DNA from 3 places in the Arthrobacter sp. NPDC058130 genome. Region 3 is predicted to be linked to each of the others. Evidence: riboswitches for the same ligand, from Rfam matches in the RefSeq annotation. Region 3 holds a riboswitch; each other region holds the start of a gene.
The links. Region 3 has a riboswitch for thiamine pyrophosphate ahead of ACFVTM_RS22130 (bifunctional hydroxymethylpyrimidine kinase/phosphomethylpyrimidine kinase). Riboswitches for the same ligand answer to the same signal wherever they lie in the genome.
Positions count from the first base shown of each region.

Region 1: it holds a riboswitch for thiamine pyrophosphate, as region 3 does, so the genes downstream of both, thiO (glycine oxidase ThiO) here and ACFVTM_RS22130 (bifunctional hydroxymethylpyrimidine kinase/phosphomethylpyrimidine kinase) in region 3, are expected to answer to the same signal.
Region 2: it holds a riboswitch for thiamine pyrophosphate, as region 3 does, so the genes downstream of both, thiC (phosphomethylpyrimidine synthase ThiC) here and ACFVTM_RS22130 (bifunctional hydroxymethylpyrimidine kinase/phosphomethylpyrimidine kinase) in region 3, are expected to answer to the same signal.

Region 1 covers NZ_JBHVTV010000007.1:182,907-186,973, forward strand. Annotated here, with positions in the region: gene ACFVTM_RS13915 (4a-hydroxytetrahydrobiopterin dehydratase) at 1-314, opposite strand, end outside; gene ACFVTM_RS13920 (thiazole synthase) at 388-1,212, opposite strand; gene thiS (sulfur carrier protein ThiS) at 1,218-1,454, opposite strand; gene thiO (glycine oxidase ThiO) at 1,451-2,812, opposite strand; TPP riboswitch at 2,806-2,926, opposite strand; gene thiE (thiamine phosphate synthase) at 2,953-3,660, shown strand; gene ACFVTM_RS13940 (ferritin-like fold-containing protein) at 3,742-4,067, opposite strand, start outside.
Region 2 covers NZ_JBHVTV010000010.1:165,637-169,703, forward strand. Annotated here, with positions in the region: gene thiC (phosphomethylpyrimidine synthase ThiC) at 1-1,692, opposite strand, end outside; TPP riboswitch at 1,688-1,795, opposite strand; gene ACFVTM_RS16815 (amidohydrolase family protein) at 1,876-3,012, shown strand; gene ACFVTM_RS16820 (VOC family protein) at 3,094-3,969, shown strand.
Region 3 covers NZ_JBHVTV010000021.1:10,845-14,911, forward strand. Annotated here, with positions in the region: gene ACFVTM_RS22125 (Rne/Rng family ribonuclease) at 1-946, shown strand, start outside; TPP riboswitch at 1,112-1,209, shown strand; gene ACFVTM_RS22130 (bifunctional hydroxymethylpyrimidine kinase/phosphomethylpyrimidine kinase) at 1,192-2,859, shown strand; gene rplU (50S ribosomal protein L21) at 3,217-3,525, shown strand; gene rpmA (50S ribosomal protein L27) at 3,587-3,850, shown strand; gene obgE (GTPase ObgE) at 3,967-4,067, shown strand, end outside.

The DNA of each region.
Region 1 (4,067 bases), on a different contig from region 3:
TCCGCGGCGGCGCCGGCGCCCTGCGCCGCCTCGCTGACTGCCGCCGCGGCGCGGATGTCCCGGGACGTGACCTCCGTGCCCGCGTCGTGGGACGTGAAGCGCAGGAACACGCGGTTGTAGCGCCAGTCCAGGTCCGGGTGGTGGTTCTGGTCCTCGGCCACGCGCCCGAGGGCGGCTATGAGCTCCAGCGCCGCGGCCGACGTCGGGCTCTTGTAGACCGTCACCAGGCCGCCCAGGCGGTATCTCCAGTCCGGAAGGCCCGCCAGGGCCTCATCGATCTGTGGCCGGGTAAGGACGTCGTCCGTGGCTGCCACTGCAGGCTCCTGTGCTGATTCGGCGGATAGGCTGGTTCGGCGAATTGGCTGGCGGTCGAAGCCGGACCCCGACCTACAGGAACTCGGCCCGGCCTTCCATCGCCGAGGACGCCAGGGCGTGCTCGCGGCGCGGAATCCTGCCAGCCTTTTTTGCCAGCCTACCGGCGATGACAGCGTGTTTGAAGGCCTCCCCCATGAGCACGGGATTCTGGGCCCGGGTCACGGCCGTTGCCAACAGCACGGCATCGCAACCAAGTTCCATCGCCAGTGCCGCGTCCGAGGCCGTGCCGATCCCGGCATCCAGCACCACCGGCACGGACGCCCGAGAGACGATCAGCTCGATATTGTGCGGGTTCAGGATGCCCAGGCCGGTGCCGATCGGGGCGCCCAGCGGCATCACGGCCGCAGCGCCGAGGTTTTCCAGCCGGAGGGCGAGCACGGGGTCGTCGTTGGTGTAGGCGAAGACCTTGAAGCCGCGGGCCACGAGCTGTTCGGTGGCGTCCACGAGTTCGACGGCGTCCGGCAGCAAGGTGTGCTCGTCGGCAATGACTTCGAGCTTGACCCAGTCCGTTTCCAGGGCTTCGCGGGCCAGTTCGGCGGTGAGGATGGCGTCCTTGGCGGTGAAACAGCCGGCAGTGTTGGGCAGCACCCGGATCTGGTGGTCCTCAAGCAGCTGGAACAGCGATCCCGTCTCCGCTGGCGAATAACGGCGCATCGCCACCGTGGTCAGCTCGGTTCCGGAGGCAACCAGCGCCGCACCCAGGCCGTCCAGGCTCGGCGCGCCGCCGGTGCCCATGATGAGGCGGGAGCCGAGCGTCACGCCGTCGATCACCAACGGATCGGCCACCGCCCCGCTTAGCTGCACGGCCGGTGCTCCTGCCAACGTGGTCTCGTTCATGCTGGTCATCCTCCCTGGACTGCCGTGACAAGTTCGACGTCGTCGCCGTCGGCGAGCGCCGTGGCGTGCCACTGGCTGCGCGGCACCACTTCGGCGTTGCGGGCCACGGCGACACCGAGCTTCCGGCCGTCGGCGGCCTGTCCGTCGGGGCCGATGCTCCGGCCCGTGAGCTGGCTGACGAGCGTGCTGACGGAGGCGCCGTCGGCGACGCTCTGCTCCGTTCCGTTCAGTCTGATGTTCATGCTGCTTCCTTCTGGGGGCTGTCCCCGGACGTATCCGGGATGCGGGAAAAACGGTCGGGGCGGAATCCGGCCCAGCGCGGGTCCGGCGTCCCGTCCATGAGTTGCCGGCACACGGCGGCAGCCGCCGGGGTGAGCAGGACGCCGTGCCGGAAGAAACCTGTGGCGATGATGAGTCCTGGGACATCCCCGCCGTCCGGGCGGCCGACGCGTCCCAGCAGCGGGGCGTTGTCCGGTGTGCCGGGCCGCGCCCGCGCCGCGGCTTCCAGCAGCTCCAGCTCGGCAACCGCGGGCACCAGCTGCTGGGCATCCCGCAGCAGCTGGTAGATGCCGCCGGCCGAAACCGAGTGCGGATCCAACGGGCCGTCCTCGCGCTGGGTGGCGCCGATCACCACGGTGCCGTCTTGGCGGGGGACGATGTACACCGGGACCCCGCGCACCATGCCCCGCACGGTGGCCGTGAGCAGCGGCTGCAGATGCGGGGGCACGCGGAGCCGGAGGATGTCGCCGTAGACGGGCCGCAGCGGCAGGGCCAGCCCGGCGGGCAATTCTTCAAGGTCGGCGGCGCCGAGCCCGTTGGCGACCACGGTTTCGGTGGCCCGCACGGTACCGCCACCGGCGAGGCGGACCCCTGCAACCGTGCCGTCCTGCCACAGCAGCCCTGCCGCGCGCTGCCGGATGAAGCTGCCGCGGCCCTCCGACGCCACGACGCTGGCAAGCCGGGCGACCAGCAGGCGCGGATCCACCTGATGGTCGGCCGGGATGTCGAAGGCGCACGAGATGCCGGGGCTCAGCAACGGCTCCCGGCCCCGTGCCTCGCGCACTGTGAGGGGTTCCACGCTGAGGCCGCAGGCCCGCTGGACTTCCCTCAGGTCCGCGAGCGCGCGCCGGTCGGCTGCGTCGGCCCCGACGGCGAGGGTCGGCGTCGTCAAGTACCCCGTACCGGCCCGGGAGTCCGGGCCGGCGGGACCGGCGTCCGGGCCGGCAGGTCCGGCGTCGACACCGGCGGCGAATCCGGGCCACAGCCGGGAGGACTCGAGCATCAGTTCCAGAAGCTGCTCTTCCTGGTAGTGCAGCTCGCTGACGGGGGCAAGCATGCCGGCCGCGGCCCAGCTCGCCCCGCTGCCGGGGGCATCGTCGATCAGCACCACGGACCGTCCGGCGCGGCTGGCCTCGAACGCGATGCCGTGGCCGATCACCCCGCCGCCGATCACGGCAACGTCTGCGGTGCTGTCCCCTGCGGTGCTGTCCCCTGCGGTGATTCCATCAGTGGAAACGGGTCCCGTGTCACAATCCCGGGCGGTGGCGTCATCTGCGGCCACGGCTTCACGCCCAGTTTGTGTGCCTACTTGCGTGCCCATGAAAAATTCCTTCCCTACGCCGGTACTAGCCGGATCAGGTCAAGCGGTCGGCTCTGACGCCCTCTCAGCCGAGCAGCGGCGACATGGCTGCTGCGGGCTCCCGCGGTATGCGCCCAGTTTAGAGGAACTAGGCTGGTCCCATGAGCCAGGACCACCTCCACACCACCGCCCGCCTCTACTTGTGCACCGACGCCCGCAGGGACCGCGGCGACTTCGAGGACTTCGTGGACTCCGCGTTCGCCGGCGGGGTGGACATCATCCAGCTGCGCGACAAGTCGCTCGAGGCTGCCGAGGAACTGGAACTCCTGGAGGTCCTGCACGCCGCGGCGCGGCGCCACGGACGGCTGTGGGCCGTCAATGACCGGGCGGACATCGCCTCCCTGTCCGGGGCGCCGGTGTTCCATATCGGCCAGAAGGACATTTCACTGGACGCGGCCCGCGGCTTCCTCGGCAAGGACGCCGTGATCGGCCTGTCCACCCACACCCCGGAACAGGTTGACGCCGCCGTTGCTGCCTCGCCCGGCCGCAAGGGACTGGACTACTTCTGCGTGGGGCCCGTGTGGGCGACTCCCACCAAGCCAGGACGCGCCGCCGTCGGCCTCGACCTGGTCCGTTACGCTGCCCAGACGATTGGCCAGCCGGACGGCGAGGGCACCGGGAAGGCCGACGCCCGGGCGGAAAGCCTGTTGCCGTGGTTCGCGATCGGCGGGATCGACCTCGGCAACGTGGAGCAGGTAGTCGACGCCGGTGCCCGGCGGATCGTGGTGGTCCGGGCAATCACCGACGCCGATGATCCCGCCCACGCCGCTGGTGCGCTGCTGGCGGCGCTGGACGCCGCGGATTCCTGAGCCGGTCCCCCGCACGATCTCCCGGCCGGTACTGACGCTGCCCGGGGCTGACGCTGCCCGGGGCTGCGGCCTGTCCTGAACCTAGCCGGGGAGCCCCAGCCCTGCCATCCGACGCGCATGGTTCGCTGCGAGCTCGGCCGTCAGCCCCCCGACCAGCGCCTTGGCCTCCGCGTCGTCCAGTCCAGACAACCCGCCCAGGAACGCGTGCTCCAGGCTCACCCGCTGGGCATGGTTCAGGACCTCGCCCAGCAGGCGCCGGGCCCACAGCGCCAGGCGTGACGCCAACCGGGGGTCATCGGCCAGGGCCGCCTTGAGGCGCTCCTGCAACACATCCGTGGACTCACCGGTGGAGCGGACCTGCCCGATCAGCTCCCGGGTCCCGGCGTCGACGTACATGCCGACGGCGC
Region 2 (4,067 bases), on a different contig from region 3:
CGCCTGCGAATCCGCTGAACCGTACTCATCCCGGATGTCCTGGCTGATCCGCATGGAGCAGAACTTCGGCCCGCACATCGAACAGAAGTGCGCGGTCTTGGCTGGCTCGGCCGGAAGCGTCTCGTCGTGGAATGTCTCCGCCGTCACAGGGTCCAGCGACAGCGCGAACTGGTCCCGCCAGCGGAACTCAAACCGTGCCTTGGACAGGGCGTCGTCGCGTTCGTGCGCGCCGGGGTGGCCCTTGGCGAGGTCCGCGGCATGGGCGGCAATCTTGTAGGTGATCACGCCGGTCTTCACGTCGTCCTTGTTCGGCAGCCCGAGGTGTTCCTTGGGCGTGACGTAGCAGAGCATGGCGGTGCCGTAGCGGGCAATCTCGGTGGCGCCGATCGCCGAGGTGATGTGGTCATAGCCCGGCGCAATGTCGGTCACCAGCGGACCGAGCGTATAGAAGGGCGCGCCCTTGCAGAGTTCCTGCTGGCGTTCCACGTTTTCCCGGACCAGGTGGAACGGCACATGCCCGGGGCCCTCCACCATGACCTGCACATCGAACTCCCAGGCCCTTTGCGTGAGCTCGGCCAGGGTGTCCAGCTCGGCGAACTGCGCCGCGTCGTTGGCATCCGCCGTGGCGCCGGGCCGCAGCCCGTCACCCAGGGAGAACGCGACGTCGTACTTCGCGAAGATTTCGCACAGCTCGTCGAAGTGGGTGTAGAGGAAGTTCTCCTGGTGGTGCGCCAGGCACCAGCCGGCCATGATGGAGCCGCCGCGGGAGACGATGCCTGTGACCCGGTTGGCCGTCAGGGGCACATAGCGCAGCAGCACCCCGGCGTGGATGGTCATGTAGTCCACGCCTTGCTCGCACTGTTCGATCACGGTGTCCCGGAAGATCTCCCAGGTCAGGGCGTTCGCCTCGCCGTTGACCTTCTCCAGGGCCTGGTAGATCGGGACGGTGCCGATGGGGACGGGGGAGTTGCGGATGATCCACTCCCGCGTGGTGTGGATGTCATCGCCGGTGGAGAGGTCCATCACCGTGTCCGCGCCCCACTGCGTGGCCCACTGGAGTTTGTCGACCTCCTCGGCGATGGAGCTGGTCACAGCCGAGTTGCCGATGTTGGCGTTGATCTTCACCAGGAAGGCCTTGCCGATGATCATCGGCTCCGATTCGGGGTGGTTGACGTTGTTGGGAATGATCGCCCGGCCCGCGGCCACCTCGCTGCGCACCAGCTCCACATCGCAGTTCTCGCGCAGCGCGACGAACCGCATTTCCTGGGTGATGACGCCGTCGCGCGCATAGCGCATCTGTGTGACGGTCCGGCCCTCGACGGCGCGGCGCGGCACCGGGCGTCCGCCCTGCCATTCGGCCGATGCCGCACCCCGGCGGACCGCCGACTTGCCGTCGTCGAGCAGCTCCCGTTCCCGGCCGGCGTAGGGTTCGGTGTCCGCCCTCGCCTCGATCCAGGGCGCCCGGAACGGCTCCAGTCCGCGGACCGGATCGCTGCCGGGACCGGCCGTGCGGTAAACCCGGAACGGGGCGTTCGCGACGCCGCCGGGGGAGGGCTGCAGGGCAATCTCGGTCACCGGGACGCGGATGCCATGCTCCGGGTCCGTGGTGAAGGCCAGCGAGTGGGACTTCAGCGACTGGGTGGGGGCTGCTTCATTCTGGGCAGGGCTGTGCTGTGTTTCTGTGGTGCTCAAAGGATTACTCACTTCCTTCGCCGGCATTACCCGGACAGGTTCAACGGTCGCAGGCTGCGCTAGCCCGATCTCAGCCCCTGCAAGGGCACCCGTGTGGTCGTAAACGAAGCTACCACAGGCCGTCGCGAACCCTGCCGAGTGTGACGTGGCCGCCGGATCGTCATGCGGATTAGGCTTGAGGCCATGACCAGCATCATCGAGTTCACCGGCCCGATCCTCACCGCGGCGGACCAGGAGCGCCGCGGGCTCTGGTCGGTGGACGGCCTGCTGACCTTCGACCGTCCCGCTGGCGCGCCGGACCTCGTGCTGGACGGCTGGGTCATTCCCGGGCTCGTGGACGCACACTGCCACATCGGCCTCGGCCCGGGCGGGGACGTCTCCGAGGCCACCGCGGAATCCCAGGCGCTGGCGGACCGCGACGCCGGGACGCTGCTGGTCCGCGATGCCGGCGCCGTCCACGACACCCGCTGGCTCCAGCAGCGAGCGGACCTTCCCCGGATCATCCGCTCCGGCCGGCACATCGCCAGGGCCCGGCGCTACCTGCGGGGCCTGGCCGTCGAGGTCGAGCCCGATGATCTCGTCGAGGCCGTCCGGAAGCAGGCCCGTGCCGGCGACGGCTGGGTCAAGCTCGTGGGGGACTGGATCGACCGCGACGCCGGCGACCTCGCCGCCAGCTTTCCGGCCCGGACGGTCAAGGACGCCGTCCAGGCCGCCCACGATGAAGGGGCCCGCGTCACCGCGCACTGCTTCGCCGAAGACACCCTGGATGACATGCTCGACGCCGGGATCGACTGCATCGAGCACGCCACCGGCCTGTTGCCGCGGCACCTGCCGCGCTTCCTCGAACAGGGCGTCCCGATCGTGCCCACCCTGATCAACATCGCCACGTTCCCGGACATCGCGGCGCGGGCGGAGGCCAAGTTCCCCCGCTATGCCGCCCACATGCGCTCGCTGTGGGAGCGGCGCGCCGAGCGGGTCCTCGAAGCCCACGAGGCCGGGCTGGCCATCTATGCCGGGACCGACGCCGGAAGCGTGATCAGCCACGGCCGGATTGTGGACGAGATCCAGGCCCTGCACGCCGCAGGCCTTCCCGCCGCGGCAGCCCTCGACGCCGCGAACTGGTCCGCGAGGGCGTGGCTTGGCGCGGAATCCATCGTCGAAGCGGCAAACGCCGATGTCCTGGTCACCGCCGAGGATCCGCGGAGCAATCCGGCCACGCTCCGGCAACTCAAGCACATTGTGCTGCGCGGGCGGGAGGTGCGCCGGGACGTGTCCCCGGCAGCGGGCCCGGGCCCTGCCTGGACCCCAGCCGGCCACTAGGAATAAATTGAAGCTTCAAGTATTTTAACCTTATGCGGAGTCACCGAGAGCCGGTGGCCCTAGAACCCCCGGAGCGTTTCAATGACCGCAGAAGCCAGCACCCAGGACCTCCTGCCTGCCGAACTCACCATGGGCACTGTGATGCTCAAGGTCGGCGACATGAAGCTCATGACTGATTACTACCAGCGTGCCGTTGGCCTGGAGATCGTGGCCGACCAGGACGGCGGGCTCTACCTTGGACGCAAGCGAAAGCCGCTGGTCCACCTGGCGCCCGCCCCCGGCCTGAATCTTCCCTCCCGCGGCGAGGCCGGTTTGTTCCACACCGCCCTGCTCTTCGAGGACCAGCACTCCCTGGCGGCCACCGTTGCCACCGCGGCCCAGTACGAGCCCCAGTCCTTCACGGGCAGCGCCGACCACCTCGTCAGTGAGGCCTTCTACTTCAACGACCCCGAGGGCAACGGCATCGAGCTGTACTGGGACCGGCCGCGGGAGGCCTGGTCCTGGGAGGGCAAGAACGTTGTCATGGACAGCCTCGCCCTGCCGCCGCAGCGCTACCTGCAGCAGTACCTGACCGAGGCGTCCGTGACCGGCCAGCGCGAGTCGGCCGCCGGCGTCGGGCACGTCCACCTCCAGGTGGGCGACGTGCAGTCGGCGCAGGAGTTCTATGTCGGCACGCTCGGCTTCGAGAAGACCGCCGGCTGGCACGGCCAGGCGCTGTTCGTCTCGGCCGGCGGCTACCACCACCACATGGCCATGAACGTGTGGAACAGCCGCGGTGCCGGCCCCCGGCGCGACACGCTGGGCCTGGGCGAGGTGCTCATCGAAGTGCCGTCCGGCGACGACGTCGGGGCCCTGGCGGACCGGCTCAAGGCCGGCGGCGTCGACTCGCACCACACCGGCGCCGAGCTGCGCTTCGAGGACCCGTGGCGCAACCGGATCCGGGTCGCGGTTCGTTAGGGGGCGCAGCCGCTGGGCCGGGGTTCGCTAGGGGGCGCAGCCGCTGACGGTGCCGGCTGGCTCCGGAGGACATGCCCAGTCCCGGGGCCCAGCAATGG
Region 3 (4,067 bases):
GACCAAGCACCAGGTGGCGGAAGTGACCTCGCTGGGCCTCGTGCAGATGACGCGCAAGCGGATGGGCACCGGGCTGCTGGAAGTCTTCGGCGAGCAGTGTGAAGCGTGCGCCGGCCGCGGCATCGTCACCCATGACGAGCCCGTGGAACACCGCCGCGCCAACACCGTCGCCGCCGAGCACTATGTGCCGCGCACCGAGGCCGCCCAGCCTGCTGCCCGCACCGAGCGCAAGAGCCGCCGCCGCGGCAGGGGAGGACAGGGCACCGAGTCCGCGCCGTCCACGCCCGCGGCCGTCCACCCCGAGCCCACCGAGGCCGAACGCCACGCCAAGGCCGAAGCCACGCGGGCCGCGCTGGCGAACATCGCCGCCGCCGCGCACGCCGCGCACCTGCACGACGGCGAGGCAGCCGCCGCCAGCGACGCCGGCGCCCGCCAGGCCGCCGTGGACGCCGTCACGCAGCTCGCCGCCGCGGACGAAGCGGCCGGACGTCCCGCGACCGTGCTGACCTTTGGCGGCGAGCAGGTTGCCTTGCCCTTCGTCGAGCACGCCGAGGACACACCGGCACCGGCCCTGACCCTGGACCTGCTGACCGAGGCCTTCGCCAACCTGGGCGAGGCCGAGCCCGGCAAGCCGGCCGACGGGCAGGATGAGGCCCAGGCACCGCAGGCACCCGAACCGCCGGCCGCCGCTCCCGCCGCGGAGGCCCCGGCTTCACGGGCAGCGGACACCACCACCCGTGGCCGCCGCGGACGCCGCAACCGCAGCGCCAGCCGCGCCCAGGGCGCAGCCAACGAGACCTCCGTGGAACACCGCGAGGCCACGCGTCCTGCTGCGGCCGGATCGGTTCACGAGGCCAAGGCGCCCGCCGCGGCCGGTCCGGCGTCCGTCCCCGCCGGCAACGAGCCGATCATCCTCGGCGTCGGCGTGCCGGCATCGGAGCTGTAGTCCTCCACGGCTGATCACGTCTTCGGCCAAGGCACTGCCGCCGACTGGTCACCTTTCGACTGGTCGGGATGCGGGTCCGGGCCGGAGCGGGCGTAACAATACGTCCGCCCGGCCCGGGCCCGCACGTGCGTTAACGGGGCCGCCGGGTGGCAACGACTAGGCTGGAACACTGACACGGGGTGCCGCGCATCGGGCCGGCTGAGATCCAGACCCGTTGAACCTGTCCGGTTAGCACCGGCGAAGGGATGTCTGACTTGTCCGCGAGAACCAACCCGTCCGAGTTCCGGCCCAACAATATTCCGCCGGCCAATTTTCTGCCCTCCGGGCCGTCCCCGTCCGCGCCGCCGCGCATTCCCCGCGTGCTGGCCATCGCCGGGTCCGACCCGTCCGGCGGGGCCGGAATCCAGGCCGACCTGAAGAGCATCGCGGCCAACGGCGGCTACGGCATGGCCGCCATCACGGCGCTGACCGCGCAAAACACCCAGGGGGTGCGCGCCGTCCACGTGCCTCCGGCAGCGTTCCTCACGGCCCAGCTGGAGGCCATCAGCGACGACATCGGCATCGACGCCGTCAAGATCGGCATGCTCGGCGACGCCGCGGTGATCGACGCCGTCCGCATCTGGCTGGAAAAGGTGCGCCCCGTCGTCGTCGTCCTGGACCCCGTGATGGTCGCCACGAGCGGTGACCGGCTCCTGCAGGAATCGGCCGAGGCTGCCCTTCAGGCCCTCCTGCCGCTGGCGGACCTCATCACGCCGAACCTCGCCGAACTCGGCATCCTGCTCAAGGAGCCCGTCGCGGTCGACTGGGCCGAGGCCCTGGCGCAGGGCAAACGGCTGGCCGCCCTCACCGGCACCACCGTCCTGGTCAAGGGCGGACACCTCGAGGGCGGTGCTGTCGATGCGGCGGGCGCCGGAAACGACGCCAACGCCAACGCCGACGCCGGCTGCCCGGATGCCCTGGTCAATACCGGGGGCCTGCTCGGCCAGGAAACGGTGGTGGTGCCGGGGGAGCGGATCGCCACGCGCAACAGCCACGGCACCGGCTGCTCCCTGTCCTCGGCCATGGCCACCGTGCAGGCCAGGGTGGGGGACTGGGAGGCGGCGTTGCGGGAGGTCAAGCCGTGGCTGCTCGGCGCACTCCGCGAGGCCTCGGTCCTGGACGTCGGCACCGGCAACGGCCCGGTCCATCACTTCCACCATGTCGGTAGCGGTCATGTGGGCCACGGTCCCGCGAGCCACAGCACTGACAGCCACGCTCCGGCGGAGGGTGAGTTCGCGGCTGCCCTTTACGCGGGGGCCGCCGGCGATCTCGACGCCATCTATGCCCTGGACTTCATCCGCGGACTGGGCGACGGGACCTTGCCCGAGCACGAGTTCGCGTACTACCTCGCCCAGGACGCCATCTACCTCAACGGCTACGCCCGGGTCCTGGCCCGGGCCGCCGCGATCGCCCCCACCGAGGCCGAGCAGCTGTTCTGGGCCCGGTCGGCGCAGACCTGCCTGGAGGTCGAGTCCGAGCTGCACCGTTCCTGGCTCAGCACCCGCCCCACGGCGGCCACCCTGGGCCCGGTGACGAAGTCCTACGTCGATCACCTGCTGGCCGCCTCGGTGTCCGGCAGCTACGGGGTCCTCGTGGCAGCGGCCCTGCCGTGCTTCTGGCTCTACGCCGAGGTCGGCTCCACCCTGCACCGGGAGTTCCTGGCCGGCGGGGCCCCCGCTGGGCATCCCTACGCCGACTGGCTGCGGACTTACGCCGATGAGGACTTCGCCGCCGCAACACGGCAGGCCATCGCGTACACGGACACGGCGGCCCGGCAGGCATCCGGGAGCGAGCGGGAGGCCATGGCCCTGGCCTTCCGGCAGTCCTCGCGCTACGAAGTGGACTTTTTCGACGCGCCGCGGCTGCACGCCTGACGCGAGCCGGCTTCTACAGCCGGTACGATGATGGGGCACGGTTCCGGAAGTCGGTGCGGCAGCACAACATCAAGAGGCGTTGTGGCGCCTGTCACGGACTGCCCCCGGAGCCAGCCTCATTTGCGGCCGAAGGCAAAATTAGCGTATTCTAGATCTTCGGTGCTTACGCCAACACTTGGGTTATGACCCTGAGAACTGTCCGCTTGGAATTCCAACTGGACTTGTTCCGGGGATAGCTCATGGGTTCCCCCGGGGAATCCACCGGCGTTGAGGCACAGCGTGAGCCGGTCCAAACAATTTGGCCCCAGGTTCCGCACGCAAATCTAGTAATAAACGTCGAGAGAAGTGAGTTCCCCAGTGGTGTACGCGATTGTCCGCGCAGGCGGCCGCCAAGAGAAGGTTTCCGTTGGAGACTTCGTTACCCTGAACCGCGTCCCCGGTGGAGCCGGCAGCACCTTTGAGTTGCCCGCACTGCTCCTGGTGGACGGCGACAAAGTCACGTCTGCTGCTGCGGACCTGGCCAAGGTAACGGTTACGGCTGAGATCCTCGAAGACCTCCGTGGTCCGAAGATCGTCATCCAGAAGTTCAAGAACAAGACCGGTTACAAGAAGCGCCAGGGTCACCGTCAGGAATTGACCAAGGTCAAGATCACCGGTATCAAGTAACTCTTCGTTACTGAACAGGCTCCAGCAGTTTCCCCAGAATTTTTGAAGGCAGGCATTTCAAATGGCACATAAAAAAGGCGCGAGCTCCACTCGCAACGGTCGTGACTCCAACGCCCAGTACCTCGGCGTCAAGCGCTTCGGTGGCCAGGTAGTTTCCGCAGGCGAGATCATCGTCCGCCAGCGCGGCACCCACTTCCACCCGGGCGCCGGCGTCGGCCGCGGCGGGGACGACACCCTGTTCGCCCTGACCCCCGGTGCTGTCGAGTTCGGCACCCGCCGTGGTCGCCGCGTTGTGAACATCGTGGCTGCTGCAGCTGCAGAGTAGCAATAAGTTCTAAATCGGTGGAGCGGGCCATTAGGTCCGCTCCACCGGTGTTTTAACCGCATTACAATCATCTTGGGCCGCTTTGGGGTCCGGGGAACAGCACTGAGGAGATTTACGTGGCGAGCTTTGTAGACCGGGTAGTACTGCATGTATCCGGCGGTACCGGCGGCCACGGCTGTGTCTCCGTTCACCGTGAGAAGTTCAAGCCCCTCGGCGG